DNA from 4 places in the Fundicoccus sp. Sow4_D5 genome. Region 4 is predicted to be linked to each of the others. Evidence: predicted binding sites of a transcription regulator. Region 4 holds the regulator's gene; each other region holds the start of a gene.
The links. Region 4 encodes LexA, which represses DNA repair genes until DNA is damaged. Its sites were predicted from a motif close to CNAACANNTGTTNG; they were not measured.
Positions count from the first base shown of each region.

Region 1: the regulator LexA is predicted to act here: its motif matches at 2,070-2,083, upstream of ACTQ45_RS09175 (ABC transporter substrate binding protein).
Region 2: the regulator LexA is predicted to act here: its motif matches at 4,605-4,618, upstream of ACTQ45_RS10385 (Y-family DNA polymerase).
Region 3: the regulator LexA is predicted to act here: its motif matches at 3,402-3,415, upstream of ACTQ45_RS01660 (replication-associated recombination protein A).

Region 1 is NZ_JBQKLF010000007.1:86,596-94,792, forward strand. It holds gene ACTQ45_RS09170 (ABC transporter substrate binding protein) at 1-420, opposite strand, end outside; gene ACTQ45_RS09175 (ABC transporter substrate binding protein) at 853-1,851, opposite strand; gene ACTQ45_RS09180 (SanA/YdcF family protein) at 2,290-3,015, opposite strand; gene ACTQ45_RS09185 (branched-chain amino acid aminotransferase) at 3,208-4,242, opposite strand; gene ACTQ45_RS09190 (ABC transporter ATP-binding protein) at 4,432-6,273, opposite strand; gene ACTQ45_RS09195 (ABC transporter ATP-binding protein) at 6,270-8,197, opposite strand, start outside.
Region 2 is NZ_JBQKLF010000009.1:38,994-47,190, reverse strand. It holds gene ACTQ45_RS10405 (M28 family peptidase) at 1-386, opposite strand, end outside; gene ACTQ45_RS10400 (DegV family protein) at 1,489-2,349, opposite strand; gene ACTQ45_RS10395 (DUF5960 family protein) at 2,480-2,776, opposite strand; gene ACTQ45_RS10390 (hypothetical protein) at 2,763-3,137, opposite strand; gene ACTQ45_RS10385 (Y-family DNA polymerase) at 3,134-4,558, opposite strand; gene ACTQ45_RS10380 (PepSY domain-containing protein) at 5,123-5,761, opposite strand; gene ACTQ45_RS10375 (cupin domain-containing protein) at 6,100-6,531, opposite strand; gene ACTQ45_RS10370 (hypothetical protein) at 6,795-6,944, opposite strand; gene ACTQ45_RS10365 (DNA-binding response regulator) at 7,273-8,013, shown strand; gene ACTQ45_RS10360 (GHKL domain-containing protein) at 8,010-8,197, shown strand, end outside.
Region 3 is NZ_JBQKLF010000001.1:331,205-339,401, reverse strand. It holds gene ACTQ45_RS01680 (cysteine desulfurase) at 1-5, opposite strand, end outside; gene ACTQ45_RS01675 (cysteine desulfurase family protein) at 11-1,156, opposite strand; gene ACTQ45_RS01670 (hypothetical protein) at 1,579-1,926, opposite strand; gene ACTQ45_RS01665 (DUF1576 domain-containing protein) at 1,946-3,127, opposite strand; gene ACTQ45_RS01660 (replication-associated recombination protein A) at 3,475-4,740, shown strand; RNA gene ssrS (6S RNA) at 4,856-5,046, shown strand; gene ACTQ45_RS01650 (hypothetical protein) at 5,191-5,460, shown strand; gene pyrR (bifunctional pyr operon transcriptional regulator/uracil phosphoribosyltransferase PyrR) at 5,522-6,058, opposite strand; gene ACTQ45_RS01640 (chromate transporter) at 6,181-7,260, opposite strand; gene ACTQ45_RS01635 (acetate/propionate family kinase) at 7,384-8,197, opposite strand, start outside.
Region 4 is NZ_JBQKLF010000001.1:816,542-824,738, forward strand. It holds gene ACTQ45_RS03795 (ABC transporter ATP-binding protein) at 1-1,710, opposite strand, end outside; gene ACTQ45_RS03800 (YneF family protein) at 1,950-2,162, opposite strand; gene ACTQ45_RS03805 (DUF896 family protein) at 2,267-2,542, opposite strand; gene lexA (transcriptional repressor LexA) at 2,632-3,246, shown strand; gene ACTQ45_RS03815 (adenine phosphoribosyltransferase) at 3,347-3,859, opposite strand; gene recJ (single-stranded-DNA-specific exonuclease RecJ) at 3,856-6,219, opposite strand; gene ACTQ45_RS03825 (LapA family protein) at 6,260-6,556, opposite strand; gene ACTQ45_RS03830 (SDR family NAD(P)-dependent oxidoreductase) at 6,553-7,353, opposite strand; gene rnz (ribonuclease Z) at 7,337-8,197, opposite strand, start outside.

The DNA of each region.
Region 1 (8,197 bases), on a different contig from region 4:
TGGTGCTTCTAAGCTTTCTACTAAACCAGCATCTACTGGATCCGTTACTGCCGAGAAATAAACCGGTAAATCTGAAACAGCGTTAGCTACTGATTGAGCAGCTGGTGTCGCAATGGCGAAGACATAATCATTGCCATTGCCTAGTGTTTCAGCCATTGATTGCAAGTTAGCATTATCTGCTCCTGCGTTTAAATAATTCAGTGTTAAGTTTTCGCCTTCAACATATCCAGCTTCTTCCAAACCATCAATGAATCCATCACGCGTTGCGTCTAACGAGTCATGTTCAACATATTGTAAGATACCTACACTAATAGCTTCTTGTGCTTGTACGACCATCGTATTGCCTAAGGGTACTACCAATGTAGCTGCAGCTAATACAGTTGCTAAAGTTGACTTTAAATAACGATATGTTTTTTTCATAGTAAATTCCTCCTGAATTTGTTTTTTATAATATTGGACAACAACGAAAAAAGACCTTAGTTAGATATAATTAAAATCTAACTAAGGTCTTTTTATAACTGATTAATTAACCCTTGGCTAATTAAGCTAGTTTAATATTACACCCGCTTAGATTTTAATCTGTATAGATTATCTATGCGGGGCACTCTAAATCACAGCTCCTCATAGATACAAACTTTCGTTTATCGTTTGTATCTAAAAGTTCTAGACACAAACCTATCTAAAGTAGCCGTAATAGAATGTTGAATTTTGTAATATTAATTGCTTAATCATTTTTATTCCTCGCTTTTAAAGGTTATATTTCTTCGTTAGATTTATATTAAATTAGAAAACGGCTAATGTCAACCGCTTTTTTTAATCCTATTACTATCTTCTCATCTAAAACTAATCTTTCTACTCTGTTGGTGCTTTGATTGTCGTTGGATCCACCCCAATCGCTTCAGCGTATTCTTCATTAATAATTAATTCTAATGTTTTTGCTTTTTCTACTGGAACAGTTGCAGGATCTAAGTCTTCTTCAATTATTCTTACGAGCATTTCAGCTGACTGTACGCCTAGTTCATAATAATCTAAACCAAAGGTTGCTAAACCATTTTCGATAATCATATCGTTTGAACCACCAATAACTGGTAAACCAGCTTCTTTAGCGATGTCTCCTACCAATGGCATTGAAGATGCGATGTAATTGTCTGTTACTAAATAAATGCTATCGACTTCTTTCACTAGATTCCCCATCACTTGGCTAATATCATTCGTCGAAGTGATGGTCCCTAGGACAGCTTCTGCTCCGTGAGCTTCAATTTCTGGCACTGCAATATCGACTTGGTGTTGAGCGTTCACTTCACTTGAATTATAAATGATGCCGACTTTCTTAGCATCTGGTGTAATCTCAAATAACATATCAATCTGTTGAGCAATAGGACCAATGTTCGTGGTTCCTGTTAAATTACGGCCTGGTTCTTCAAAGGAGTCCACTACACCCGCTCCTAAAGGATCTGCTACAGATGAGAAGATGATTGGTTTTTCCGTTGTTGCTCCTGCTAAAGATTGAGCAGTTGGTGTAGCAATTGCGAATAAATAATCATTATTATTCACTAAAGATTCACTCATCGATTGTAAATTTGCAATATCAGCATTGGCATTCATGTAATCAATCGTCAGATTTTCGCCTTCTACGTAACCTAACTCAGCCAGTCCATCTATAAACCCTTCACGGTTAGCATTTAATGAACCATGATCATTAAATTGAAAAATCCCTACACTAATTGCTGCTTTAGCAGCATCTTCTTGAGCAAGGGCGACATGATTTGTTTGTGTATAAACACTAACTAAACTCGCAGCTGTTGCAAGAGTTGCCATAACCATTTTTGAGTATTTGTATAATTTTTTCATTATTATTCCTCCCAGAATATTGATAGCGTTCAGTAGTAAATCAACAAAAAAAAGACCTAATTGGATTCGATTAAAATCCTAATTAGGTCTTTATAACTGTTGCATAAGCCTCTAAAAATGGCTATACAGACGGCTACTCATTACAACCCGCTCATAGATTTTAATCTTATCAGATTTATCTATGCGGGCATGTTTTTTTAAACAACTCCTCATAGATACAAACTTTCGTTCTGTGTTTGTATCTATAAGTTCAGACACAAACACTATCTAAAGTAGTTGTTAAAAAATCGTTTAGCTTGTAATAAGTAAGTCGTTTGCATAAAAGTTGCCTCATTTCATATTTTATAGGTTTATTTGATAATTATAGTCTAAAGTGTATTCTTCTCAAAGTCAAGCTGAATTTTAACCAAATTATCATTTAACGAAAATAATCGTTAGTTAATCAAGTAAATTCGTTTTATCGTTAGTTTCATCGCCCATCATATTTAAATCAAAGCTTTCAGCTAAATTTGGTCGATTTTCCTCTTGGTAACCTAAATAAGTCACCGCAAAATCTTTTACTCTTGCGAATACTTCCCTTACTTCACGGTATACACGACTCGACTTTGAATCAGGAGCCGGCACACCTACCGCATCGATCCCTAATCCTCTAGCAAGCATTAACGCGCGCGAAAGATGATAGCCTTGTGTCACGATAATGACTTTATCTTCACCGATGACATTCTTTAAACGATACAAACTATCATATGTCGAATAACCTGCATGATCTAAAAACAGTTGATTACTCGGCAAACCTTGTTCAATTAAATAGTCTTTCATGACAGCCACTTCATTGTAATATTGATCCCGGTGGTCGCCACTCATAATAAATTGCTTATCTGGTGCAACTTCAAATAAAATGGCTGCTTGATCCAGTCTTTGTTTTAATATTTGGCTCGGTTCGGCATTATCAACAACTCCTGCGCCTAATACAATCACTGGCACGTCCTCAGCAATAAACTCACTTTCGACTAATTCATCAATCGAAAGCATTGATTGATAGGTCGTACCAATCGTGAATAAATTGATTAACAGTAGGATACTCATAAATAATGTGATTGCTAAAAGGATGAGTTGTATCAATCGTTTTATACCTGTGCCAATCACTTTTACCAATCTCAACATCATTATATCTCCTTGTTCATACAAAATAATTTTGACAATATGATTTATGGTATCAGTCATCCTAGCGTTCTGCAATTTATTTTGAAGTCCTTTTAAAAAACTTAACCTTTTGATTTTCTCCACTTGTCTGTTCTAACAAGTACGAGACGCCATCAAATAGGGCCTAAGACCGCTTTGACTACTAAAGTAATCCTAGCACTCAACCTTTTGAACCCAACCCTCTGGTGCTTCTACATCTCCAAATTGAATACCGACTAATTCATCATATAAACGACGTGTAATGGGCCCTACTTCTGTTTCAGAATGGAAGACATAGATTTCTTCCCCATAGGTAATTGAACCTATGGGCGAAATAACGGCTGCCGTTCCCATTGCCCCAGCTTCTGAAAATTCAGCTAAATCAGTCACATAGACATCCGTTTCAATAGCTTCCATGCCTAATCGCTCACGTGCAATCTCCAGCAAGGAATACTTGGTAATACTTGGTAAAATCGAAGGGGATTTCGGTGTTACTAACTGCTTATCCTTGGTAATCGCAAAAAAATTGGCTGCACCGACTTCTTCAATCTTAGTTTTAGTGGCTGGGTCTAAAAAGATTGCATCTGCATAACCATTATCTTTTGCTATCTTACTGGCTATGTTCCCTGCGGCATAATTGCCTCCCACCTTAGCGGCGCCCGTTCCGTTAGGAGCGGCACGGTCAAAGTCACTAATAAGGAACTTAAAGGGTTGTAAGCCACCTTTAAAATAAGGCCCCACAGGTGTAACAAAAATCGCAAAAATATATTCCTCAGCTGGTTTAACACCGACAACATCCCCCACCCCGATTAAAAATGGACGGATGTATAAAGTCGCCCCACTTTCATAAGGTGGCACCCATTCAGCATTCGCTTTAACAATCTCATGAACCGCCTTAATAAACGCCTCTTTAGGATAAGGCGCCATTAATAATCTTTCGGCTGAGGCAATCATACGATCAGCATTTTGATCTGGTCTAAATAGTTGAATTTCACCCTTTTTCGTTCGATAAGCTTTTAGCCCTTCAAAACAAGCTTGTCCATAATGAAAGACAGGCGATGCCTCACTAATACTAATGTGTTTACTTGCTTCAATTTCTCCTTCGCTCCATTGCCCGTCTTTATAATACGCACGGAAGCTTTTTCCTGTATCGATATAACCAAAATCTAATGTTTCCCATTGAATTGTTTCGGGAGCTATTTCTAACATGTTAAAACCTTCTTTCTAGGTTGTGATACAAAAAGGACCGCACTAGCTTAAGAAGCATAGGATGCGGTCATATTTTATAAATATGCGGTTTTGAAAACTTTTGACCATTGCGCACATTGATGAATCAATTTTATTCTTTCATCAAGCAACTGTCAATCTAATCAAACTCTCATTTTAAAAGTCTGTTATTTATGTTGTAGCAAACTGACTATTGTATAGGTTAGCATAACGGCCATCTTTGGCGATAAGCATCTCATGATTTCCTTGTTCAACAATGTCACCTTGCTCCATATATAGAATTAAGTCGGCATCTTTAATCGTCGATAAGCGGTGAGCGATAACGAAACTCGTCCGCCCTTTCATTAATTCATCCATTGCCTCTTGAATTAAAATCTCGGTACGTGTGTCAACCGAACTTGTCGCTTCATCTAAAATCAGAATTGGGCGATCGGCTAAAATTGCACGCGCAATCGTTAATAATTGTTTCTGACCTTGCGAGACGTTAGACGCTTCTTCGTTAATTTCAAATTTGTAAGCACCAGGTAATTGCTTAATAAAATGATGAACTCGAGCCGCTTTGGCTGCTTCTATAACTTCCTCATCAGTAGCATCCAAACGTCCATAACGAATGTTCTCTAGAATGCTACCTTTGAATAACCAAGTGTCTTGCAATACCATGGCCATCGCTTGTTGATAACTTTGACGGCTAAACTGATTAGTCGGTTGGTTATCCACTAGTATCGAACCATTATCGACGTCATAGAAACGCATCAATAATTTGACGACTGTTGTTTTCCCTGCACCGGTCGGTCCTACTAAAGCAACCTTTTGACCTGGTTTCACACGTGCACTGAAATCATTAATAATCGTTTGATCTGGATTGTAACCAAAGGCTACATGATCGAACTGAATTTCACCTTTAACTTGAGAAACATCTAAGATATCTCCTTCTGTTTGACTCTCTTCATCTTCATCTAAGAATTCAAAGACACGCTCTCCAGCCGCAGCCATCGTTTGCATCATCGAAACAATTTGAGCCAGTTGAGAGATTGGTTGCGTGAAACGGTTGACGTATTGCGTGAAGGCTTGAATATCACCAACGTTCATTGCGCCAATCATGACCATGTAAGCTCCAACAAGTACGACAGCCACATAACCTAAACTACCTAAAAAGCGCATGAATGGGAATAGAACACCTGAAAAGAATTGAGACTTCCAGGCTGATTCTTTTAACTTCTCATTTTCAATCAAGAATTCTGCTAAGGTACGCTCTTCTTGGTTATATGCTTTAACAATTTGGTGACCCGAGTATACTTCTTCAACTTGTCCGTTAATGACACCAACAGATTTTTGTTGTGAACGGAAGTAACGTTGCGAACGATTCATAATAAAACGAATGACCGCAAAACTAATCGGAACAATCATCATCACAACAATCGCTAAGACCCAGTTCATACTTAACATAATACCGGCAATACCAACCATTGTTAATACGGAGGTTAATAATTGGGTCACACCTTGACTCAAGGATTGGCCCAATGTATCCACATCGTTGTTGATACGCGATAACACTTCACCGTAGGGACGCGATTCAAAATAACTCATCGGCATACGGTCGATTTTGGCAATCATATTCTTTCTTAAATCATAAGTCACTGTTTCCGTTACATTTGTCATTATAAACCCTTGTAAGGCTCCAAAAATAGAACTTACAACATACAAGAACAACACAAATAACAGAATGCGACCAATCGCAGTATAGTCGATGCTTCCGGTTCCTTGCGTTTGTCTGACGATACCGTTAAATAATTCTGTGGTAGCTCCTCCTAAGGTTTTAGGACCAAGGATACTGAAGATGACTGATAAAACAGTCGTCAGAAGCACTAGGATCATTTTCCATTTATGAGAGAAAATTTCTCGCCCAATTCGCCAAATACTTGACATAAAGTTTTTTGGTTTGCCACCAACATTCTGTTGACGCGAACCAGGTCCAACCGCTTTTTTTGGTTCATTTTCTTTTGACATGCTTATTCCTCCAATCCTAATTGAGATGAATCACTCTTTTGTGATCGGGCTTCTACTCGTTCATTCCCTTTAATCTCTTGTTCATCTAACTCTGCTTGAGAGAGTTGAGAAGTTGCAATTTGACGATACACAGCTGAATTAACCATCAATTCATTATGAGTCCCAATTCCTTCAATAACCCCTTCATCTAAAACTATAATCTTTTCAGCGTCCAGAATCGTACTAATTCTTTGTGCAACAATAATGGTTGTCACATCAGAAATTTTTTCTTTTAACGTTTGTCTTAATGAAGCATCTGTACGATAGTCTAGGGCAGAGAAACTGTCATCAAAAATGAGTATTTTTGGTTGTTTAGCAATCGCTCGAGCAATCGATAATCGTTGTTTTTGACCGCCGGAAACGTTCGTCCCTCCTTGAGAAATGGAAGAACTATATCCTTCATCTTTTTGTTCAATAAATTCCGTTGCATGCGCGATTTCTGCTGCTTCTTTTAATGCCTCTTCTGACAGAGACTCTACACCATACGAAATATTACTGCGAATATCCCCTGAGAAAAGAACTCCTTTTTGAGGAACGAAACCGATTATTGCACGTAATTGCTTTTGACTTAATTGACGGATATCCACCCCATCAATTAAAATTGCCCCTTCTGTTGGGTCGTAAAAACGCATTAATAGACTAAGCAAGGTTGATTTTCCGCTACCCGTACTACCAATAATTGCGGTTGTTTCACCTTTTTTAGCAGTAAAATTAATGTCTTTCAATGTTTCCTCTTCAGAATCTTGGAAACTGAAGGTCACATTATCAAACGTTACTTCACCTTTAACGTCCTCAAGTACAGCTGGTTCAACAGGATCTGCAATGGATAAAGGTTTATCCAACACTTCTTGAATACGACCTGCTGAAATTAACGCACGTGGTATTTGCATCGACATTAATGAGAACATTAAGAATGAGAAAATAACTTGCATTGTGTAGGTAATGAAAGCCATCATTTCCCCTACTTGCATTTCGCCTGCACCAATACGACTTCCAGCTACCCAAACAATTAAGACCGAAATAGCATTGGCAATCAACATCATCGTTGGCATCATTAGGGACATCGTGCGACCAACAAATAGGAAGGTATTTCTGAGATCAGTATTTCCTCCATCAAAACGTTCGCTCTCTTTGTCTTGGCGGCCAAAGGCACGAATGACTTGTAAACCTGTTAAGATTTCACGTGCTAATAAGTTTACACGGTCAATTAGTTGTTGTAACATCTTAAATCTTGGCATTGTCAGTTTGAAAAGTATCGCTACTAAAATTCCGATTAAAGTAACGGCTAATACCAACACCCAAGCCATGCTAAAGTGTGTTGTAAAAATAGTAAAGACTCCAAACATTGCAAGAATTGGAGAGAAGATAATCACTCTCAACAGTAGTGTGACGATTAATTGTAACTGTTGAATATCATTAGTGCTTCGAGTAATTAACGAGGCAGTAGAAAATTCACCCATCTCGTTTTGCGAAAATGTTAACACTTTACTGAATATTTTGTCTCTTAAATCATAACCAACCTCAGCACCAACAATTGATGCTAGATAAAAGGCTAAGGCTGCTGAGCCGAATGTTATCAAAGCGATTAGTAACATCGTTGCTCCTTCTCGGAACAAGTAATCTATTTTAACTGCATCTGCATCGTTACCTGTCGCAATATATTCAGAAATCACTAGTTGAATCCCCGCATTACGAACGGCAGACTCGCCTAGAACTTCTAATTCTGGCACGATGGCTTCACGCATACTCGTCACAGCATCCGCGTCTCCAGCTACTTGACTAATCATCTGCTTAGCTTGGGTCGCTTCTGTTTCTGGTAAAGTACTGATCGTTTGTAAAATCGCTAACGGTAAAGAAAAATTGCTTTCCAACGTTTCAAAATCATCTGTAG
Region 2 (8,197 bases), on a different contig from region 4:
TAAGCGCCTAAGATACTTGAGTAATCATTCCCTTCAGCATCCGTAAACGATAAATTAGCTTTCTCAAATGTCCAACTATCCAAGTTGAATTCGTCTTTCGTCACATTGCTTAAACCAATCTGGCTCATTTCCTCAAATAGAAAATCACCCGCTTGATGTTCAGCATCTGAACCTGCAGTGCGGTAGCCTAAATCAGGATTGGTTTGGAATTCGCCAAGCTTAACAGCTAAGTCATAACCATAGGTCGCATCCACTGTTTCAATAAACTGTTGATTAAGCGCCTCTAATCCTAGTACATCGTCTTGAGCAAAAATCATTTGGCTAGGTAAAGCAGTTTGAAGGGCTAAAAGACCACCCAAGGCAACGGTCATTAATTTTTTCTTCATTATATATTTTCCTCCTATTGTGCGCTGAACGACCCAAACATGAAAAAAGACACCGCTAGGGTGTCAGAAATCTCAACAATTCAGTAAAAAATGGACAGAATCCCCCATATTTATTGACTAAATCGAGCCTATACAGTCGTTACACTCTTACTGCTCATGTTGATCATTCATGACACGTTGTGACATATGAACGCATTTTTGTAAGCAACTTACAGAAACATTTCAACACGATAATATTATCGCTAAGGTCGGCAGTTGTTCTAGCTGTCCGTCTGGCCGTAAAAAAATGAGCAATGTAAAACTTAGTGATCAGGCTCGAAAAAAACTTCGCTCTAAATCAAAGTTATCATATCAAATTCTCAACTAATTGCAATAATAATCAGTCATTTATATTGAAGGTGTCAGGAAAACGTTCGGTAAAATTCATCTTGAACTAAGTGGAAGGTTTAGTTCAATGACATGTGAGTTCTAGTATCGCCAAACCACATGTAAAGGATAATAGTGTTGTGTAACTAAGAAACAAGAAGTTTCAAACTATTTATTCACACAATAATCAAAAATGAAATAAGCAGATGGAAAACTTAGACCTTCTGATTATTTACTTAAAGTGGAGAACCAGGCTCTATTAAATGAAGAGATCTTTGAGAATGGCACCCTTAATAAATTGTCAAGGCAAAAGAATGTTGCCATTACAGAAAATTTGAGATTGAAGGTTATTTAGTGAAAATCAAGAACAGACCGAAATTATTGACCTGCCTGAAAAAATATTAGGAGTTGTTGAATAAACAGTAATCCCATCAGAATACATAAAGGATACTCTGAAACTAATTGTGTTAAGCTTTATTAACAAAACCATTTGACCACTAGCCTTTTCAGATGAAAGGAATGGCCCGCTGCTTAATCACGTCCCCGCGTCTGACTATTACTTGACGCACGAAAAGCCAAAATGAGAAATCGTTCTGACATTTTCTAGCTACCAACACTCGAAAAATTTAAGCCAGGCTACCAAGCTCGACATAAGAACGAGAAAAGCAGTTTCTCATTTGCTGAGAAACTGCTTTTTAAACGGCTGATTTAATTTTTACGGCGTCATTCTCAGTCGTTATTTTCTTTCGATTCCAACAATCCCAAAGGCTCCAGGACCACCGTGGCTTGAAATAACTGTTCCAGTATTAAACCAGTCACTCGGTTTAACGCCATATTCTGCGACATAATCATAAGCTAGTTGCTTATGTTCTGGTAGTACACCCGGCGATCCACCAATTGTTACTGTGGCTGGATCAATCGCATAGCGTTTAAAAAAGTCTTCAATGGTTCGTTTCAAGCAACGCTCGAACGAGCCACGGAATTTTTTATCAGGTTTTAAATAGCCTTCTTCAACTTTAATTGTTGGTTGCAACTTCAATAAGTTGGCGCCATGGAAAGCTAAGTTCGACACCCGGCCGCCAGCATGCAAGTAAACAAGTGTTTTGGGTAAGAAGATAAAACGCACGCGCTCGCGAAGGTCTTCAACAAATGCGACTATTTCTTCAGGGCTAGTCGCGGGATTAGCTTCAATGAATTTAGCCGTCTCTTCAACAATGGCAGCTAAGCCAAAGGATACATTTTGACTGTCGACTAAATGAACACTGCCTGGTTTAAATTCTTCTGCTGCAATGCGAGCAGCATTGAAAGAAACCGTTGTGACGGCTGAATAGCCAATATGAATAATTTTAGCATCAGGATGCTCTTCAAAGATTCTCTGAAAAACTTCTGAATTATCTTGAGGAGTTGAACCAGATGTTTTTGGTAAAGTTCCTGTTTCATCATAGAAATCAAAAGCGTTAGTGACGGGGAAACTGCCGTCGATATAAGATTTATCTCCCATTGTGACATGCATTGGGATGATACGAACATCGTAGCGATCGATAACTCTTTGTGTTAAGTCAGAACCACTTTCAGTCGTAATGATGTAATGTGTCATTTTTGACCTCCATCTATTAATTGTGAATTGATGTTAATAATAGCATAAATTCTCTGTTTCTACTATGAGAATGGAGAGATATTACCGAAGACTAAATAATCAGTTCCCATAAGTAAATGAAGCGATAAACTTAGTAGTCGAGAGATTTTTGATGTCCCACATACTCATAAATCCTGACCATCTTAGCTTCCGAGGCCATCTTAACTTTAAAAATGAAATAATGATCGGTTTGATCAATTGAATTGTGTTTGTTTAAGACGAAAAAATTTGATTGAGAGCCTGCCATCGATAACAATAAATCATCGCTGATAAAAGTCAGAGGAAGGCTCATAGCAGAATATTGATAAAAGTCTTCTTCAAATTGGCGATAATTTTCGCTGAAATAGTCAAACTGTAACTCAGTTTGGCGCAGTTTACGGCTCGTCATAGAAATCTTCCTCCTGGATTAATTGAATGCTTAAAACATCTTCGATAGCGACAAAGTGGTAACCACTGTCGCTAGCTATCCCAATTTTTGAATCGACAAATTGAGTAATCGTCCCTTTAATCGTCTGGACTAATTTAGGTTGACGTAAGGCGAATGCCGCCTTCTGTTGATTGGTGAAGAGTTGGCTCAGTAAATATATTCTTTCACTAAAGGGTAGGGCAGTACCAAAGTCGAAGGTTTCTTCTAATTCACCAAGAGCTGATGTATGTTCAGATAAAAAGAAGCCCATCCATTTGGCCATTTTGCGGTCTTGATATTGGCGAGCCGATTTAAAGGGCAGATAGTCGCGGTTGACGCTCATGCTAAACCATCCAATCCACCCGCGCCACCGCCAGCATGACCACCAATTAATTTACTACGTGCAACCGTCCGAGAATTTTCATACAGCGAGGTGGCTTTCTGGAGCGAAAGGTAGCCAAACTTAGCCCTGATATCATCAACTACCTGTTCAACGCGTTCAACCTTTTCGATTTCTTCTACATCATCAAATAGTGAATAGACGGTATAAATTTCATCGACTAGCCCGTCGAAGCGTACACCGATATTACGAATAGCCCCGCCAGTATATTTCTTTCGAAATAGCTCAATCACATAGCCGGTTAAAACTTTCGTGCTTTGAGAAGGATCAATTTTCTTTTGAACACTGATTGATTTCTTTTCAACATCGCGTGCAAATCCTGTATAAATCGACACAACGGTTGCCTTCTTCTGGCGTTTACGTAAGCGAATGGCGACCTGTTCGGCCATCTCGGACAAGACTAGTTCAATATCGGATTGTTTATAATAATCTTTCGGTAAGACTTGTGAGTTACCAATCCCCGTCGCTTTAGGACGGTAAGGTTCCAAGACATTACTTTCATCGACGCCATTGGCATGGAACCATAACTGAAGGCCCATTACCCCAAACTCAGCTTTTAATAAATCAGGATTACTATTAGCCAACTCTTTAATCGAATAAATCTTTAGTCGATTTAAACGTTTTTCAGTCCGGCTACCAATTCCCCAGAAATCAGTGATCGTCTCGATGCCCCAGACTTTACTTTCAACATCTTCATAAGACCAGTTCGCACGCATGGTTGGTGTTTGTTTGGCTTCATTGTCGAGCGCTAGTTTAGCGAGTAAAGGATTCGCATTGCTCATGCCAATCGTTGAATAGACCCCAGTCTTTTTCCAAATATCGCGTTGGATCTTTCCAGAAACCAAATCCAAGCGATTGCGTCTTGACATCATCTTATCGGGGGCGAAATAATCAAGCGAGCGTGTTAAATCGACAAAGCCTTCATCAATTGAGTAGGGGTGAACTTCTGCTTTAGGTGAGTAGTTCTGTAAGACCGTTTGAATCTCCATATTACGCTGAATATACAAGCCCATTCTCGGTGCAGCAAAAATCGTCCGTTTGGCCCAGGCTTCAATAAAGCGAATATATTCGGGTGTGATATCGAGACCTTGCCGTCTAGCGTTTGAGTGACTAAATTTACGCGTATGCACATTAAAAGGTAAATCATAAGCACGTCCGACATTTTGCTTGCCGAAAACCTTTTTGAAAGTAGGGGAGCTCGCCAGGATCAAGCCCTTACTGTTATCACCGTGACTCATCACACACAGCGAAGTCGTTAAAGGGTGGAGCCCGCGCTCAACACATTCAACACTCGCATAAAAAGACTTCATATCCACAAAAGCAATGTCAGACCGCGGTTCAAGTGAATAATCAATATAACCCATCGTTTCAAAGAACCTCCTTCCTAAATATATCTCTACCCACATTATACGAACGTTTGTTCTTATTTGCAAATAAATTCAGCAAATAAAGAGAATTATCTGGCAGAATACTTGTCAGAAAAGGACTCGGCATGGGAAATTAAATTCTGCAACGTTGCAGAATATGTTAAGCAGCACTTAGAATAGGACAGCTGGGAAGATTAACTTATCTCGAAGTTAGAGAATATTGCTTATCATTCGGCAAAATATGAAAAATACCTTAAAAGTTTCCGATAGCCAATCATTAGAAAACTTTTAAGGTGTTTCTTAGTTCATATACTCATCACAAATCCAGTGGCTACCCACCATGCGACAACTATCGCCCGTCTCGCCCAACATCTTTCCCCCTGGTAATTGAAAGCCTTCGTCTTAAGCCAATCATGAAGCAGCACTCCTAAGCAATTTAACCTTAAACACCTAAAAAAATACGACCTAGTTCGAAAACTAAGCCGTATTTCTATTATACAAGCAATTAACTAAGCCGTGAAAGCCAGAGAAATGAGCTAATCTTCACAAAGATCAACGGCCTTAATCATCTAATTCACTTTCAAGAATTTCGCCAGTTAAGCCCTCAATCGTTAACTCAGCTTCGTCTTTCGTCACTTGGTCAAAAACTTCTAATTCCCATTCGAAACGATCGTGATCACGGTCGTACTCTAGATTCCAGTCCGTCACTTCACCAAAGCCAACGTCATCTAAAGCAATTGACGTAATCTCATCAATTGACAATAGCTGCTCGAAATCCAAAGCCATTTTCACATCATCATCATCTAATCGGTCCTGCTCTTGACTCTTGATGTCATTTGTCTGGCTATCAATGGTGACCTCAAATTCGTTAGCCGCATCTTGGCCGTCGATTTGAATCTCGAAAGAACCATTTTTCTTCAAATCAATGTCTAATTCTACGATGTCTACGTCAGGAAACTCAGCTTGAAATAACTCAATTGCCGTCACTAAAGCTAGCTGTACGTCACTGCCTTCAGTTGCTAAGAAATTAGCGGTCGCTTCATCAGTACTCTCTTCATCGACACTCTCTGTACTAGTAGATTCACTCGTCGTTTCGGACGCATCCTCTTGCGCGGCCACCGGCAAGGCAGTCACCGTGCCCAATGCAAGCAGACTAGCCCCAAGTAACGCGCCTTTTTTTATAAATAACGTTTTTTTCATTATAAATTCCTCCTATTTAATTAATGAATACAAGTATTCACCACTTTAGTCTCAGCTTCAGCCATCAATACTTTCGTTAGAATACCATTTAAAGCTAATTTAGCTTCGGTAAGCAAGCAACGCATCGTCCTTACCTCTTAAAAATAGTATAACAAAATCAACTCTGCTGCCATACCAAAACGCACTGGCAACGCCAGTTGTTTCAAGCAGGTTGCTGAGCAATTGTCGCTTCAGCAGAGACATGCACTCATAAAAATCCACTTTCGAGTGCACTTTATTCATTTACCCCTTAAACAAAAATCCCTGAAAGATTTCTCTCTCAGGGGATACTTTACCTATTAATGGTGGTGATGTTCTTCTTCCTCAGCTTCAGCAATGGCTTGTGTCTCATGAACCGTTCCATGTGCATGATGCGCAGGGCCATAAATGGAATATAACTTCATTGGTTGGTCGCCCGTATTAATCACATTATGGAAAATACCTTTAGGAATTAAAATGACATCATCGTCGGCTACATCTTTCTCGAAAGTAATGTCCTCTTCGCTCGTCCCCATAACCACACGTCCTTGACCTTGTTCTAGACGTAAGAATTGATCCTCTTTGGTATGGATTTCTCCACCGATATCGCCGCCAACTGGGATGGACATGAGGGTAACTTGTAGCTGTGAACCGGTCCATAGGGCAGTTCTGAATGTGTCGTTTTGTAAAGTAGCTGCTTCAATGTTAATGACAAATGGATCTTTACCGTAATCTCTTAAATCTAATGACATTGTGCATCTGCTCCTTTGCTATTTGATAACTTAATTATAATCATTCTAAATAATAAAGTCAAAGTAAGACACTTCATAAATACAGAGAAAACTGTTAACTAAGTAAATAATAAGTGTCCCAACTATCACGGGACAAATACCACCACTCTCATCCAATATCTGTAAAACTGGTAGCTGAAAGGCTTCAAGCTATTTTTAAAAGTAGAAATCAAGAATTTATTTGTCCTAAGGTCTTCGAAATTAAAACAGGGCTTATCATCATATTAATTCACTTGTTCCCAGCGAACCAAAACTTCAGGTTTGACTGCTTTATGTGAACCGAACATATGGACAAATTCGTCCGCTTCCCTGCCTGATGCAAAAGAGCGATGTGTAATGTTCAATCGTGGATATTTTGTCGCTACCGATCTCATTCTGTAAAACACCAGAAAACAAAAATTACAAATAACATCGTAGTGTCTTGGACGAACTGACACTTGCCAGCAATCAAGTCATGCCGAATGAGACTCGGTGTCAAGCACTAATTAGTTCATTCGTCTGTTGCATTTGGTGTTCTTTGTGAAAATCTCTCGCGAAACAGTCATAAGGCGTTTGATAGCCTAATAGTTTACGCGGATAAACCACTCTGAAGGAGACGTATGACGGATAGGCTGAAATAAATGTCAGATAGGCAAGTATTACGCAGGAAGCTTTATTTTTTGTTAATATTGAAAGGACGATAATTGAAAAGGAGGCAATGATGTGGCAATTTTTATTCTGGAAGACCAAGTGAATCAAGCGACTTATCTTCAGCATTTACTTGCAGATTTAATCAATGATTATCATTATCCCAATGAAAAAATAAGTGTTCATTACAAAGGAAGCGACCTGTTATTGGCAGCTCAACAATCAACCGAAAGAAATTTGTACTTTTTAGATATTAAAATAAAAACCGACACCGAAGCGGGCTTGAAGATTGCGCAAGCGATTCGTGTCTTTGACGCCGAGGGAATCATTGTGTTTGTGACGACTCATCAACAACTGGCTTATAAGTCTTACCAATATATGGTGTCAGCGTTGACTTTCGTTAATAAGAATCTTGAAAAAGAGGCCTTCCAACAACAAATCCGAGACTGCTTAGCAGTTTATTTTACACAGAATGGTCAAGAAAAGGAAAAACTGGTGCTTGAATTTCTCTCGACACCCCTGTCAATTGACTGGCGAGAATTGAATTTCTTCGAAGTGGTGGGCAATCACATGATTCGCGTTAATGCGGGCAAAAGATTTGTTGAATTTTACGGCGCTTTAAGTGACATTGAAAAATTAGATACTCGTTTGTGGCGGGTGCACCAAGCTTTTGTCATCAATAGTCAGCAAATTTCACATTTTAATTTAAGTAAACGAGAAATTGTTTTGAAGAATGATAGCCGCATTCCAGTGACGCGGACTTATTATAAACGCTTGAAAGAGCAACTAAAGACCTATGAAGGAGACACACTATGAAGCTTAATCAACTGTTATTCCTCAGCCATAATGTGTTATTTGCTTACTTATTTATTTTCTTAACAGTGGCTATTTGTAGTCTAGAGAAGAAGCGACGTTTGTCGAATGCTTTATATGTCATTGCTTTAGTCGCCTGGTTTTATGTGCTTGCTTACTATCAGGTTGCGAAATTGATGATTATAGG
Region 3 (8,197 bases), 490 kb from region 4:
GCCATGACAATCATTTCCTCTCTACAAACTGTTTTATATGTTTTATAAATGTATCAATATCCGCTTTCATCGTATCTTTACCAAAAGATATTCGGAGACTTTGCTTCCAACGATCACTTTGTCCTGGATAATATGCTTTCAGAACATTACTTTCAGTCAAACTTCCTGCAGAACAAGCACTTCCAGCTGAGATATAAACGCCAGCTAAATCCATCATGATTAATAACTGACTAGCTAAGCAATCTTTTAACCAAATATTATTAATATAAGGCACTCTCTCGTCGGGATGTCCGTTAACTTCATAAGCAATACCATTTGCTGATAATTCAGCGTAAAAATACGCTTGTAAAGCTTGATGCCTTTCTAAATTATCTGCTGCTTCGTTGGCTAATAATGTTAAACCTTTAACCATCCCTAAAATATAAGGCAAGTTTTCAGTACCTGAACGTTTATCAGCTTCCTGTCCGCCTCCATGAAGCAAAGCTTGCAATCGCATGTCGTTTGACCAAGGGCGATAGACTAAAAAGCCGATCCCTTTAGGCGCATAAAACTTGTGGCCAGTGCCTACAAAACTTGTACAAGAAATCTGAGAAAAATCCCACGCTAAATGGCCAATTGCTTGGACAGTGTCGACATGGAACCAAATATCTTTTGCTTTAGCTAGTTCTCCCAAGGCTTGAATCGGCAAAAGTGAGCCGACTTCGTTATTGACTGCCATAGCCACCCAACCAATGGTCTGATCGGTTGTAGCCGCTAAGTAAGCTTCTGTAGTAATTTCACCTTCAGCAGTTGGCTGAACATAAGTAATATCAAAACCACTCATCGCCAAGTACTCTAAAACTTCCATCACTGACGGATGCTCAATTGCACTCGAGACAATATGATTTCCTTTACCTAATTTGAAAGCTTGTTCCGCTTGAGAACGCAAGGCCCAGTTATTACTTTCGGTAGCACCGCTCGTAAAGAAGATCTCGCTTTCGTGAACACCTAATATACGAGCAAGTTCTGCCCTAGCCAAAGTCAACTGATGTTTACTTGCTTTACCAATACGATAGGTACTTGAAGGATTTCCAAATGAATTAATTAAAGCCTCTTGGATCGTCTGGACAACTTCTTCCCTTACAGGTGTCGTTGCCGCATAGTCTAAATAAATCATTGCATCCTCCTTCAAAACTTAATTACATTGTATTATTATACATGATTTATGCCACATTGTATGTAAACTTTCGTTAATTTACCTGACTATCTTTTTCTTTAAGTTTACAACTCAGTCATTATAACATTCATTTGATTATTTTGACAGAGGCTATCGACATAAAATAAATCTTAATAAAATATTAAATAACCATTCATCCTATTATATAATGATGCCAAAGTGTCGAGGGTGCCATCGCTCCTTAAGTTTGCTGGTTAATCAATTGATGCAGCAACTTATTTAAGTCATATCTTGTGATTATCTATAAAAAAAAACGACGAGTTTAATTATCTAATCTGTCCTGAGACTTTCTCTTTCGAGTATGTCTAAGTAAGATCAATTAAACTCATCGTGCATGATCATTTATTTGGTTAACTCCAGGTCTACTGATTTCTGACTAATTTAATTGACAAGCGACCGTCTTCAAACTTACCTTCAACAACATCAATCGCTTCACCCAATAAACTGTAATCATCATGATAATGAGTATGGCTACCTAATAGTGCATTGTAATACTCGTCAATATCCATCTGACGTGGTAAAGACAAATCCTTCATCAAAGATCTAAAAGTTTTAGGCTCTGCATTCACTTCTCCTGAGATAGTGATTGTCAAAGCCTCTGTATTGAATTGAACATTTAAATCGAATTCATAAATTTTATTATCGAAAAAGTAACCTGCTAGCTCTTTCAAAATACGTTTCGCTTTATCCTGCTCGTCAATCTTTTTCATACCATTACTCCTTTAATGATCATTTACGTACCCATGAATCAGGTAAAATTTCCAATAATGGCACTAAGAAGGCGGCAACAAAACCACTAGAAAAGCCATTATTGTATAAGTTCATTCCTAAGTGTAGCACAAATACACTGTTAACTAAATGATAGTGGAGAAAACCAGCTATTATGCCATACCCAAAACCAAAATAACCGCCAATTGGTGCTAAACTCGTTCCGAACAATACAGGCAGTAAAAAGCTTTGTGATTGGAAACTCTCGCCAGCAATCAATGTAGCGATAGTCACACCTACAGCTATTGGAATAGAATTACGTGGATGCTTGCCAAAAGCACTAAAACCGATGACTGAGATAATTCCTCCCATTACTGAACCATTAATTGGATAGCCCGTTATCAAGACGATTCCTAAAAAGATAAGACCATTAAAAAACATATTCATCGCTGAGACACCATAACCAAAACGTGTCACAAAATCTGCTGGCACTCTACCAGAACTATCGATGAGTCGTGTATACTCTTCTCGGTAATTGGGTGTACTTTTCTTACCAAGAAACGCCAACAATATTAGAAAGCCTAAGATCAGTAATATAAATATCAAGGCATAGTTATGAGCATGGTCACTCAAGTATGAAACAGTTTTTATTTCAAAATCTAGCATTTTAAAAAATATCATTGCAAACATAGCGATAATACCTGCGGTGAAACCAAAGTTGTATAAGGTGAATCCTTGGTGAAATTTAATGACATGTTCAGCTAAAGGGACCGCAATGAAGCCCACAACAATTGCAAAAACTAAAGCAAGCAGAATTGCTTGCACACTTAAGCCTTCTCTAAAAAGAATAAAAGACACAATGGGTCCATTTGAAGCAGCAAATAAACAAATCGATGCATTTCTTGAAAATTTCTGTTCAGTGTATTTTGTGTACAGCCAAATCCCGAAAATAATCGGCAAAAAATTAACAGGATGTGTTCCGAAAAATGAATGCCCAATAAAGATTCCCATCGCTCCCATTTGTAAACCGTTAAAACGAAACGATTCGCGATCGCGCATTAAATAAAAAGCCACTAAAAAATGTAAACTAACATTTAAAAAGGTAGCCGCAATCCCCCCTATTTCAAAAAAATCGTGCATTAAATAGGTCTGATGAGTTAATAAATTGATGTAATCACTTAAAATTGTTTGCGCATCTGGCATTAGCAAAGCATATCCTAAAGTAAGTATGCTAAAAAATAATATTATATTTCTCCTAAACCAAGCATCGATGCTTGAAGTACGTATGAACTTGATACTGTATCCACCCCTCTTTGAATTGACTATTAATATAAAGAACTCACTCTTCACTAAACAAACATTGTAATAAGTTTAATAGACATTAACCTTACATCCAATGTTTTATAGTCTAATTATACGCTAAGCTATTAGAGAAATACAGATTTTTTACTCATTAATATTGTTCAATTTTATTTTTGGAACATCTGTTTGTCTTACTAGGCATTCTTTAGTATTATGAGTGTAGTTTAATTATAAGAGGAGGGGTCATTATGCAACAACCACTTGCATTTCGAATGCGCCCAAATAATATAGAAGATGTATTAGGACAAGAACACCTAGTCGGAGTTGGTAAAATTATACGTCGAATGGTTGACGCTAAACGTCTAGCCTCGATGATTTTATATGGCCCACCTGGAACAGGTAAAACAAGTATTGCTAGCGCGATTGCCGGTAGTACCAAGTATGCCTTTCGTATATTAAATGCTGCAACAGACTCTAAGAAAGATTTAGAAATCGTTGTAGAAGAAGCCAAAATGTCTGGTACTGTCATTTTACTATTAGATGAGGTTCACCGCTTAAATAAAATCAAACAGGACTACCTTTTGCCCCATCTAGAAAATGGACGCATCATTCTTATCGGAGCTACGACAGAAAATCCTTATATTTCGATTAGCCCTGCTATTCGTAGTCGTGTGCAAATTTTCGAAGTAAAGCCTTTAGCACCTGAAGATATGAGGTTAGGTCTCGAAAGAGCAATTGCTGACGAAAAAAATGGACTTGGTAAATATTCAGTTCAAATAGCAGATGATGTAATCAATCATTTCGCCAACGTAACCAATGGTGATATTCGCAGTGCACTCAACGCGTTGGAACTAGCAGTCCTTTCGACCCAAGCAAATGATAAGGGGCAAGTCATCATTACAAAAGCAATTGCCGAAGAATGTCTTCAGAGAAAAAGACTCACCCATGATAAAGATGGCGATGCACACTATGATGTGATTTCAGCTTTACAAAAATCGATTCGCGGTAGTGACGTTAATGCGGCGCTATATTATTTAGCCATTTTAATGGAAGCCGGTGAAATTGTCATTGCTTGTCGTCGTTTACTTATCATCGCTTATGAAGATATCGGTTTAGGTAATCCGGGAGCAACTGAAAGAACAGTCGCTGCTGTTCAAGCTGCGGAAAAAGTAGGTTTGCCTGAAGCTTCTATTCCTTTAGCTTATGCCGTCACTGAATTAGCCCTCAGCCCTAAATCAAACACAAGCTACCGAGCTTTTAATGCCGCGATGCAAGACGTTCGTACAGGTAAAGGCGGTCCTGTGCCGGATCACTTAAAAGATAGTCATTATTCTGGTGCAGCAAAACTTAATCGAGGCGTCGACTATCAATACCCACACAGCTTCCCAGGTCATTGGGTAAAACAACAATACCTACCCAATAATTTAAAAAACCGTGAGTACTTCCAAGCTGAACCTACTGGAAAATTCGAAGCGGCTTTGAACCAATTCTATCAGAATATTCGAAGCAAATAGTGATAGTTTTAAATTGCGGTAGCCTTACCAAGGCACGTCTAGTAGTCTTTTATAAAAACAAAACTTCATAATACTTGCAATCAAGAGAAGATGTGCTATACTTTGTATAAGGAAAATATATCTGAGGTGTTCGTTGTATATGCACTGTGTTGACCGAACATTTTTATTTATATATCGGGATCCTGTCAATTAGTGACTATGACAAGCCTTTTCATTTGGAAGTCAGAAAACACTGTTGTGGAGCCCACCTGCTTATACTGCGGGTTCAAGCAAAATATATACTAAGACGGCACCATCGGATATCTTTTTTTGCTGGCTATACGCCAGCATTTTTTTGTGCCTTAAAATAAATGAGAATTAAATGTCATCTGATTTTAAAGAGCTTTGCTTCCACTAATTATTAAAATTATGTTATGATAACATTAAGAAAATCAAAACGGGAGGGATTTTATGATATTACAAGTTTTGATGTACGCTTTCCCTTCGATGATGATAATTATCGCAGCCTACTTATACATCTATCGAGCTAGTTTAATTGAAATACTGAATCTAACAAATCCTCGCTTAATTAAATTATTTGCCTTAACCTTTTTATTGATGGGACTCTTAGGGTTTGTCTTAAATTTAGTCGCAGTCATGAACTTTGTTTATATCTGGATGGTTATCTCTTTAATACTGACCGCCCTTCTTTCGTTTATGATGTACTCACTTTTAAAATAAATGTTGACACAAACAGCCAGCTGAAAATTCAGCTGGCTGTTTTCCTACGATTAGCTAAGTGCTAATTAACAATTTCAACTACTTCTTCTTGATCAACTTCCTGTAATTTTACAGCAATTCTTTCTGACTTAGCGGTAGGTATATTCTTTCCTACAAAATCCGCGCGAATCGGCAGTTCACGGTGACCACGATCAATTAAAATAGCTAATTGAATGTTGGCAGGTCGACCCTCAACCAATATGGCATCCATCGCCGCTCTGACCGTACGTCCTGTGTAGAATACATCATCCACAATGACGACAATCTTATTTTCCAAATCTGTTGTGAAATTCGGGCGTTCTAGTTTCGGTTCTGTCAATTGATCTTTTGGAGATAAATCGTCTCGGTAAAACGTAATATCAAGCACCTCCGTTGGAACATTCACTCCTTCTATCTCATATATCTTTTCAGCTAAGCGATTCGCTAAAAATTCTCCACGCGTTTTAATCCCTATTAATACGACTTGATCAGTTTCATGATTACGTTCGACAATTTCATGAGCAATTCGTTTCAAGGTTCTTCTGATTGCTTGTTCATCCATAATGACTCTTTTGATCATACTTAGTCTCCTCCTAATTTCTCTTTACTTATTCATTGTATCAAACATTTTTTCTTTTCAAAATATGCGATTTTATTTTTGAGTTTGAAATCAAAAAGCTTTCTTTCCTCTTATTAAAGTGACTAAATAACTGTAACTAAACCTAGCGCAATGGCGCCAATAATAAAGTAAACAGAATTCAACTTAAAATACATAAGTCCGAGCAAACTGATGATAAACACTAGTAAATAGTGCCACTGAATTAATATGGCGGCTCCTAATTGAAATGTGACACTTGCCATTAAAGCTAAAGCTGCGACGTTTACACCTAATAAGATATTAGAAAAGACTTCAGAATGTTTCAATCGGTTAAAGACTGGCGCTAAAATCAAAATTAATAAAAAAGAAGGTAAGAAAATCCCAATGGTAGCGACAATCCCGCCGGATAAGTCATGTAAGATATACCCCACAAAGGTTGCGGTTGTAAAAACTGGACCTGGTGTCACTTCTCCAACGGCAATGGCATCCATCATTTGACTTTGCGTCAGCACGCCAAGGCGATCTACAAACTCTGCTTGGATAAAAGCTAGTAAGACATAGCCACTCCCATACAAAACAGAGCCGATTTTCAAAAAGGTTAAAAACAAAGTCATGAGTGAAATCGGTTCTAGACTAAGATTATTTGCTTTATATTGTGTTAGCTGTTTAAACGTAAACATCATCGCTCCAGCAATGAGTAAGACAGTTATTTCACTTAAACCATACGTTATTAAAACAAAGGATAATATAAAAATCATAAATGTTTGAATATTAGAGATAGCAGTTTTACCTAACTTAACTAAGGCTTTGACTATAATTGCAACAACGACTGGTTGGATAAAATTAAAAACTGCTTGAATTTGTGGCATTTCACCATAAGTGACATACAGGTAGCCGATGATTAACACTAAAATCATCGCCGGTAAAATAAATGAAATTCCCGCTAAAAACAACCCTAAAACTCCGCCTTGAGAATAGCCGATTAATATGGCTAATTCCGTTGAGTTAGGGCCGGGGATTAAATTAGTGAAACCAAGCAAATCTAAAAACTCTTGTCTTTTCATCCATTTTCTTTTGGTTACTAATTCTTCCTCCATCATCGCAATATGCGCCGCTGGTCCTCCAAATGCAAATAGACCTAGTTTAAGAAAAACAATGACAATATTTTTATGTAATGAACTCATCAGGGATCTCCTTTGATTCGATCAATCGATAGAAAGGAAACGTTCCACTTCAATGTCGGTTGATCTATTGATTAGTATGCATAAAAAGAACCTACATAAAATAAATATGTAGGTTTTAAAAAATTATTTAGATAAACGGATTACTTCACGGGCAATTTCTACTTCTTCGTTCGTTGGAACGTTTAAAATTGCTACTGTTGAGTCATCTGTAGAAATAATCGCTTCTTTGCGCGTATCGTTTTTAGCATCGTCAATTGTACCACCAAAGAATGTTAAGCCATCCATGATAATTTTACGAGTGATACCTGAGTTTTCGCCAATACCTGCAGTAAAGACAATTGCGTCAACACCATTCATTAATGCTACGTATTGACCGATATATTTTTGAACACGGTTATAGAAAATATCTAATGCTAATTGTGCACGCTCGTTACCTTCTGCTGCTGCACCTTCAACGTCACGCATATCACTTGATACGCCTGAAATTCCTAATAAACCAGATTTCTTGTTGAAGATATCGATAATTTCTTGAACATCAGTGATATTTAGTTTTTCCATTAAGAATGGAATTAATGAGGCATCAATGTCACCTGTACGAGTTCCCATTGTAATACCTGCTAATGGCGTGAAGCCCATTGAAGTGTCAATTGACTTGCCGTATTCAACAGCAGTAATTGAACCACCATTACCTAAATGACAAGTAATGATTTTTAAATCTTCAACTGGTTTACCTAACATTTCAGCTGCACGGTTTGCAACGTAACGGTGGCTAGTACCGTGTGCGCCATATTTACGAGCCGCGAAATCTTCGTAGTACTCATATGGTAAGCTGTATACGTAGTTAACAGCTGGCATTGTTGTATGGAATGAAGTATCGAAAATCGCTGCCATTGGTACTTCAGGTAAACGCTCTTTGAAAGCACGCATAACTGTTGCT
Region 4 (8,197 bases):
TTCATACATTTGTTTGTACCAACCATCCTGTTGTAACAGCTCATAGTGGGTGCCTCTTTCAACAATTTCACCTTTATCTAAAACGATAATCTCATTGGCATGCATTACACTACTGATACGGTGAGCTGAAATAATCGTCGTTTTATTCTGTCGATTGGTCTTAATCGAACTTAATATCGCTTCTTCCGTTTTTGCATCAACTGCAGATAAAGAATCATCTAAAATTAATAAGGATGGTGAATTAATGATCGCTCGCGCCATCGATATTCTTTGTTTTTGACCACCTGATAAAGCCACGCCACGCTCTCCTACTAAGGTATCATACCCTTCAGGAAAGCCGATAATATCTTCGTGTACACTCGTTAATCGAGCAGCTGTTTCCACACGCTCTTGAGAGGCAGTTGGATCAGCAAAGCGAATATTATCTCTGATTGTCGTTGAAAATAAAAAGTTATCTTGTGGAACATAACCAATCGATCCCAGTAAAACATCTAAGGCATATGCTTTCATATCAATCCCATTGAAACGAATAGTTCCTTTGTATTGATCATAGTCTCGCATAAGTAATTTGAATATTGTCGTTTTCCCTGAACCTGTTTTACCTACTATGCCTAAAGTATGTCCTTGAGGAATAGTAAAGTGCACATCTTTCAGCATAGGTTCTTTTGTTTGAGGATAAGTAAAACGTTCGACAGCAAAATTTAGATCACCATCAATCGGAGAAGTCACAGGATCGGCTGCTTCCACAACATTTGTTTCCTCTTTTAATAATTCCATAATACGGTCATAACTGGCTGAGCCACGTTCGATAATATTAAACAACCGCCCGATTGCCACCATTGGCCAAGACATGCGGGTAATGTAGTTTAGAAAAGCCACTAATAAACCAACAGTGATTTGCCCTTGTGTTACTAAAAAACCACCATAAAACAAGCCGATAATCGTACAAACACCCATAATTAATTGAATCGTTGGGCGGAACAATGCATCATAAAAATAAACTGATTTATTTTTAGCTACTACGGTTGCGGTCATATTTTTAAAATCGATACTGTCCAATTCTTCTTCACCAAATGTTTTAATTACTTTTATACCAGTAACACTTTCTTGTACTTTATCATTCAAAGAAGAGAAGGCTTCTTGAGCACGTCTAAAGTGATAATGCATTTTCTTACCAATTAAACGTATTGAAATAGCTAAAATCGGTAAAGGAATGATAACCATTAAACTCAATTGCCAATCAATGGCCCAAAACATCATAAATAGCGTAATAATACCTTGTGTCAATGAATCGACCATCGTTAAGATTCCACCACCAGCAACCATGCGAATGGCGCCTAAGTCATTCGTTGCATGAGCCATCAAGTCTCCTGTTCGGTACTTTTGATAAAAAATGGAATCCATCTTTGTAAAATGATTGAATAATCGCTGACGTAAAATTTTTTCTAATTTTGCTGACGTACCAAAAATATTAATTCGCCACACGTAACGCATTGCATATTGTAGTATTGAGATGACAATGATTGCCACTACCCAAAAAAATAAGACAGTCGGCGTTAAGCTACCGTCAGTCATTCCATCAATTACTGTCGCTATAATCATTGGCACAATCCCGGCTAACAATCCTACTAAAACTAACATCGAGGCTCCTGTTATATAAGCCCATTTTTCTTGCTTAAAAAACCAAGCTAACCTAGAAAATATATCCAAACTATCCACCCTTTCTGATTTATATGATTTAATTATTAATTAAATAGTCCATGAATAAGTTTATCACTCTTTTTGTGAGTAAACAAAGCAATCAGCTTATAAATACGCGATACCTCTCCTAAGCAAATTGTTCTTTAACTCTACCTTTTAAACAGACTAAATATCATCTATCTCTCAAATTTTATAAAAAGAAAACAGGAGTTAATCCGAACAAACGGACAACCCCTGCAAAACTTTAATTACTGCTGTTTCATTGAACGCATAATTTGTTCAACTTTCTTTTTAGATGGCTTTTGACCCATCTGAGCCATCATTTGAGAAATCATTCTTTCGTCAATTGGTGGGTTTTCTTTAAAATACTTCATCATATAACGACGAGCTAAAAAGAATCCTCCCACTGCACCAGCTACTAAAGCTAGTAAAACAATAAAAATCCAAGCGATTGTTGGCATATATAAACCTCACTTTCTAAATATCATGTAGTTATAGTTTACTAAAGTTCATCTGTTTTTCATAGTATATTTTCACAAGAAGCAGACGATAAACTAAATTTATTTTACTTTTTATTCTTCTTATCGAAGAAGTGTTGAAGGTGACGGCCATGAAGTTTTTTAGCTTTTTGGATTTCTTTCACTTTATCAGGAGTTAAATCAGTTCCATCTTCATCGACGACCTTGATTCCTTCGATATGATTACGCATACCGAAACGTAAATTTTCGATATATTCTTCTCTTAGCACTTTTTGTTCAGCTAATTCAGCTTCATTTAAACCTTCAGCTTTTTTCTTGCGGGCTAATTCATTAATTCTCTCCATTTTATCTTTCTCTAACATGTAAATCCTCCTTTTTACGAACGTTTGTTTGTCATTGAAAAACGTTTCTGATATAATAATAATAACAAAAATGAAATGAGTTGATTCCAATGGCTAAATTGTCAACGAAACAAATGACAATCCTACAATGTATTTATGATAACATTGAGGAAAATGGTTATCCACCTACTGTTCGCGAAATTGGTTCGTCAGTTGGCTTATCCTCAACTTCGACAGTACACGGACATCTATCTAGATTAGAAAAAGCTGGCTATTTAATTAAAGATTCTAGTAAAACACGCGCTCTTGAATTAACACAAGCTTCAATTGATTTGCTTGGCGTTGGACCTGTACAAGTTCCTTTATTAGGAAGAGTTGCTGCTGGTGCGCCAATTCTTGCAGTTGAAGATGCGGTTGCCTTCTATCCAATACCACCAGAGTTACCTTATGATCCAAGCGAATTATTTATGCTTGAAATAAAAGGCGAAAGTATGGTTAATGCGGGTATTATGGACGGCGATATCATAACTGTTAGACGCCAAACGTCTGCCAACAATGGTGAAATCGTCATTGCTATGACAGAAGAAGAAGAAGTTACTTGTAAGACATTCTTTAAAAAAACCGATCATTACGTCTTAAGACCAGAAAATGATTATATGGATGACATTATTTTAAATTCAGTTACCGTATTAGGTAAAGTTGTCAGCCTGTTTCGACGCTTCTAGATTATTAGTTGAGTATCTTTACAAATAAGCGAACAAGGCATATAGAGGAAGCAAATTGCTTCAGCTCTACACGCTTTGTTCGTTTTTTTTTGTGTGTAGTTTAGTAAGTCATTAGTGTTTTAATGTCGTAACCAGAAATTTTATCACGGCCATTTAATTCTTCTAATTCAATTAAGAATGCACAGCCAACGACAACTCCACCTAATTTTTCAACTAAATCGATCGTTGCTTTGATTGTACCACCTGTTGCTAATAAATCATCAGTAATTAATACTTTTTGACCTGGTTGCAGAGCATCTTTATGCATTGTCAAAGTATTGCTACCATACTCTAATGAATAATCAACCTCAATGACTTCTCTTGGTAATTTGCCTTTCTTACGCACAGGTACAAATCCAATCTCTAAAGCATAGGCTACAGGACAACCTACAATGAATCCACGAGCTTCTGGCCCAACAACTACGTCAGCACCTAACTCTTTAGCATAATTAACAATTTGTTGTGTCGCTTCTTTAAAAGCATCTCCATCAGCCATTAATGGTGTGATGTCACGGAAAATTATTCCTTCTTCTGGATAATTTTCAACTTTTGCAATATAGTCTTTTAAATTCATGATCTTTTTTCATTCTCCTCGAAATATCTTTTAATATCTGATAAAGTCTGGTAATTCATTATTGCTTCGACTTGCATTTCTTGTCGGTAACGCTCGAATGCCGGCATAGTAAACAAATCAACAGCCTCTTTCGAGTGTTCTCTATTAAATGCAACAAAGCCATCTTTTATTGTAACAAATTCCGCTTCAAAAAACACAACAATCATCAATTTTAATCTAGTTATGGATATTTTTAATAGTTCACTCATTTTAGAGAGGTTTTGTCGCAAATGAAATGCCGTTTGCTTGCTTAACCAACGGTATAAAACAGCAAATTCTTCACGTGTCGGCTCTCCAGCAGTATACTTAGATTCTTGAATAAATGATCCTAAATAAATATGAGACCAATCCTTTTGCTTTAACAAAATCAGTAACGTTTCTAGACTTTGCGGTGGTTCCATAATGACTAGTTTTTTATAACTCACGTCATTGACTAACTCATTTAGCAATTCTTCGTTGATGTTGGCATATAGTTCGACACGGCTATTCTTAGGTAAAGATTCTTTATAACACTCAGCTAACTTAGAGTGTTTAAATAAATAAATCGCCCCATTAACTTTTAAAAGTTGAGGATCTATTTTACTTGATCGATAATCTAGCCACTGTGACTGATTGACGCCCATATCTGTTACCATCAATTGGGGATTAACCAAATGACGCCATTCATTAATGGATAAGGTGCCTACAATTGAAATGATTGAATTAGCTTCAACACCTTCAAATTGTGTCGCTTTTGAAAAAGCCACACAATTTAAAGCGGATTCTTTACTATCTTTCTCAGCAATAGAGAGTTTAACATGTGTTTTATCAGCACCAATTAAACGTTTTTCTTGAACCGTTACATCCTCGAATTCGAATACAGGTTTAGCATTATCCATTCCAAAAGGTCCTAATAATTCAATTTCTTCGATAAATTTGACAGTGGCTTCCGATGGTTTTATTACCATATCGACTTTTAGTTCCTCTGGTTGACGAATCAAGGCTTCATTCTGATTAGCTAATGAAGCCAGTGCCGATTTAAAATTCAACCATTCAGAAGAATTGACTGTAAGTCCAGCGGCTTGACTATGACCGCCATAATAAGCAATCGTCTCTTTAACTTCCGTTAACCAAGCAAAAATATTAACACTATTAACGCTTCGCCCACTCCCTTTATACACTTGCTTATCTTCTAGATATTGGAATAGAATGGTCGGTCGGTTATATTTTTCTTTCAATCGACTCGCTACAATTCCCAATACCCCCGCTTGCCAAGAAGCATCCGCTTCAACAATTACATCAGGAATCTCTTCATACTGTTCCATTCTTTCCTCAACTTGAGTTTGAATATCTTTAACCATCGCTTGGCGCTGAGAGTTTTTATCATTAATTAACAGAACAAGTCGGTCAGCTTCGGTCTCATCGAACGTTTTTAATAATTCTAAAGCAGGCGTTGGATCACCTAAACGTCCTATCGCATTCAAACGAGGTCCTATAACAAAGCCCACTGTATCAACGTCTACTTTAGTTAAATCAACTTTTTGATCTTCTAAGAGCATTTTTAAGCCTAAACGATGAGTGTCCGCTACTAATTGTAAACCACCTAAAACAATTGTTCGATTCTCGTCTGTCAACGACACCATGTCACACAACGTCCCAATGGCAGCTAATTCTACCGCTTCCGGAGCAATTTCGTCTAGTAGTGCATGTGAAATTTTTAAGGCGACTCCAGCCCCACTTAATTCGCCAAAAGGATATTGACCTTGCGGATGTTTAGGGTGTATGACCGCATACGCATTAGGTAAAGTTTCTTGAATCTCATGGTGATCGGAAACTATGACGTCTACTCCAAGTTCATTAGCTAAATCAATCGCGTCATGCCCTGCGACACCATTATCACACGTTAGTATTAATTGTATACCCGCTTCGATAAATTCTCGATAACGCTCACTGTTGGGACCATAACCATCTGTCAAACGATTAGGCAAATAATACTCGACATGAGCACCAATCATTTCAAGCGTTTCATAAAGTATTAGAGTACTTGTGATACCATCCGCATCATAATCACCGTAAATGAGTATTCGTTCTTCATTTTCGACGGCAGTCTGTAGCCTCTTCACAGCAAGCTCCATTTGATATAATTCAAATGGATTATGATAGAGTTGAGGCGTTTGGTTTATCGCTTGTTCAATCTGTTCTGGACTTTTTAAGCCACGATTTAAACATAAACGCAAAAAAGCAGGCGAATATTTCAAGCCTGCTGCTTGTAATGCATGTATTTCTTCTTCTAGTTCACCGGAAGAACTTGTCATCTTCCAGTCATATTTTGCTAAATTCATATTAAGACCTCAATTTACTTTGTCTTTTCTTAAGTGATAGTCACCCTTCAACAACTGACTCCGTAGATATTTCTTTAGTTGCTTGTTCACTTGTCAAACTAGCAACTGTTTGCTCTAATGCTTTAATTTTCTTTCGAGTTCTACTAACTGAAGCAATAGAGACCAATAGGCCTACAATTACACCAATAATAAGCGTAATCAAAATGACCATAACAAGTGGGACAGTAATATTAATGAAGAATAGATTAACGGTCACATTCGCAGTATTTTGAACTGCAAAAATGACCACAAAAATTAAACTAAATAAAGATAGTAGTATTCTCCAAGGTTCTCTCATGATATTTCCTCCTTGAAATTAAACAGGTGTTCCTTTAGAAAGTCACTAATATGTGGGACTAAAGGTGATACAAAGGCTGCCATTTTTAAAGCAAAAGGTATCGTTATTTCTCTTGCATTATGGGTCATCGCTTGGATTACTTTGTTCGCTACGTAATCTGTTTCTAAAGCAAATTGTTCAATGCGTTGATAATAACTTCCTAATTCATCTGAATGAGAAAAGAAGGGTGTTTTGACTGGGCCAGGATTAATCGTCGTAATCCCTATGCCAAATCGTCTTAATTCCAATCTAAGCGAGTCAGCATAACCGATTATAGCAGATTTAGTAGCTGAATACACACTTGATGAAGGCGTCGACAACTTTCCTGATATTGAAGATATGAAAACAATTTGACCTTCTCTTTGTTCAATCATCACTTGTGCGACTAATTGACTCAAATACATCATAGCAAATGTATTTATTTTAAACATGGCTTCGATCTCACCATAAGTAAATTCTAAGGCAGGTTTAAATTCTCCAAAACCTGCAGAATTTACTAAATAATCTATTCTGCCACAATGTTGCTTCGTCTTGGCGACTACTCGTTCAATTTGTGTCGATTGACTTAAATCAGCACAAATCATCAGAATATTTACATTATAATCTTTTTTTATTTCATCAGCCAATTCTCTCAACTGTTCTTTACGACGAGCTACGATAACTAAATTTGCACCTTCACGCGCAGCTTGATGAGCAGTTTCGCGACCAATCCCACTCGATGCTCCTGTGATTAAAACAACTTTATTCAGCAGTTTCATTCATTATCTCCTCAGAATTCACATAATTTAAATTATATTCTTCCAAGTCGAATACAATCTTAGTTGCTTTGAAATAATGTTTAGCTTCCATTTCCAATTCTCTAATATCTTGTCCCATATATCGCGCACTTATGTGGTTTAAATATAATTGTTTAACGTTAGCTTTTGCGGCAACTTTCGCTGCTTGAACATTTGTGGAATGGTAATAATCATGCGCCATTTGAGCTTCTTTACTTTCATGGGTCGCTTCATGTACTAAGACATCAGCACCTTGCGCCAGAAGTGGAATATTAGTACATTGTCGTGTGTCGCCTAAAATCGTCACAATTTTCCCTTTACGATCAGGAGCAACAAAGTCTTTACCATTTATAACAGTACCATCAGCTAAGGTCACTTCTTCTCCACGCTTTATCTTACCAAAAATTGGCCCATTGGGAATTTGATAAGGGGCCAATAAATCTACCAGTAACTCACCAACAGAATCAGGTTCAGTCACACGATAGCCAAAAGAAAGCACACCATGTTCTAAAGGTAAATAATCAACTGTCCACCCCTTATTCAAATTAAGGGTTCCACCATTAGGATCTAACTCAATGATTTTCAAACTATATAATAATTTTGTTTTTGATAGTTTTAATGTCGTTTGAATAAATTGACGAATGCCCGGCGGGCCATAAATAGTTAACGGACCATCGCCGCCTTGAAAAGATCGACTACTTAGAAAGCCTGGCAAACCATAAATATGATCACCGTGCATATGTGTAATAAAAACTTTCGTAATTTTACGTGGCTTAATTGTCGTTTTTAAAATTTGATGTTGAGTTGCTTCGCCACAATCAAATAA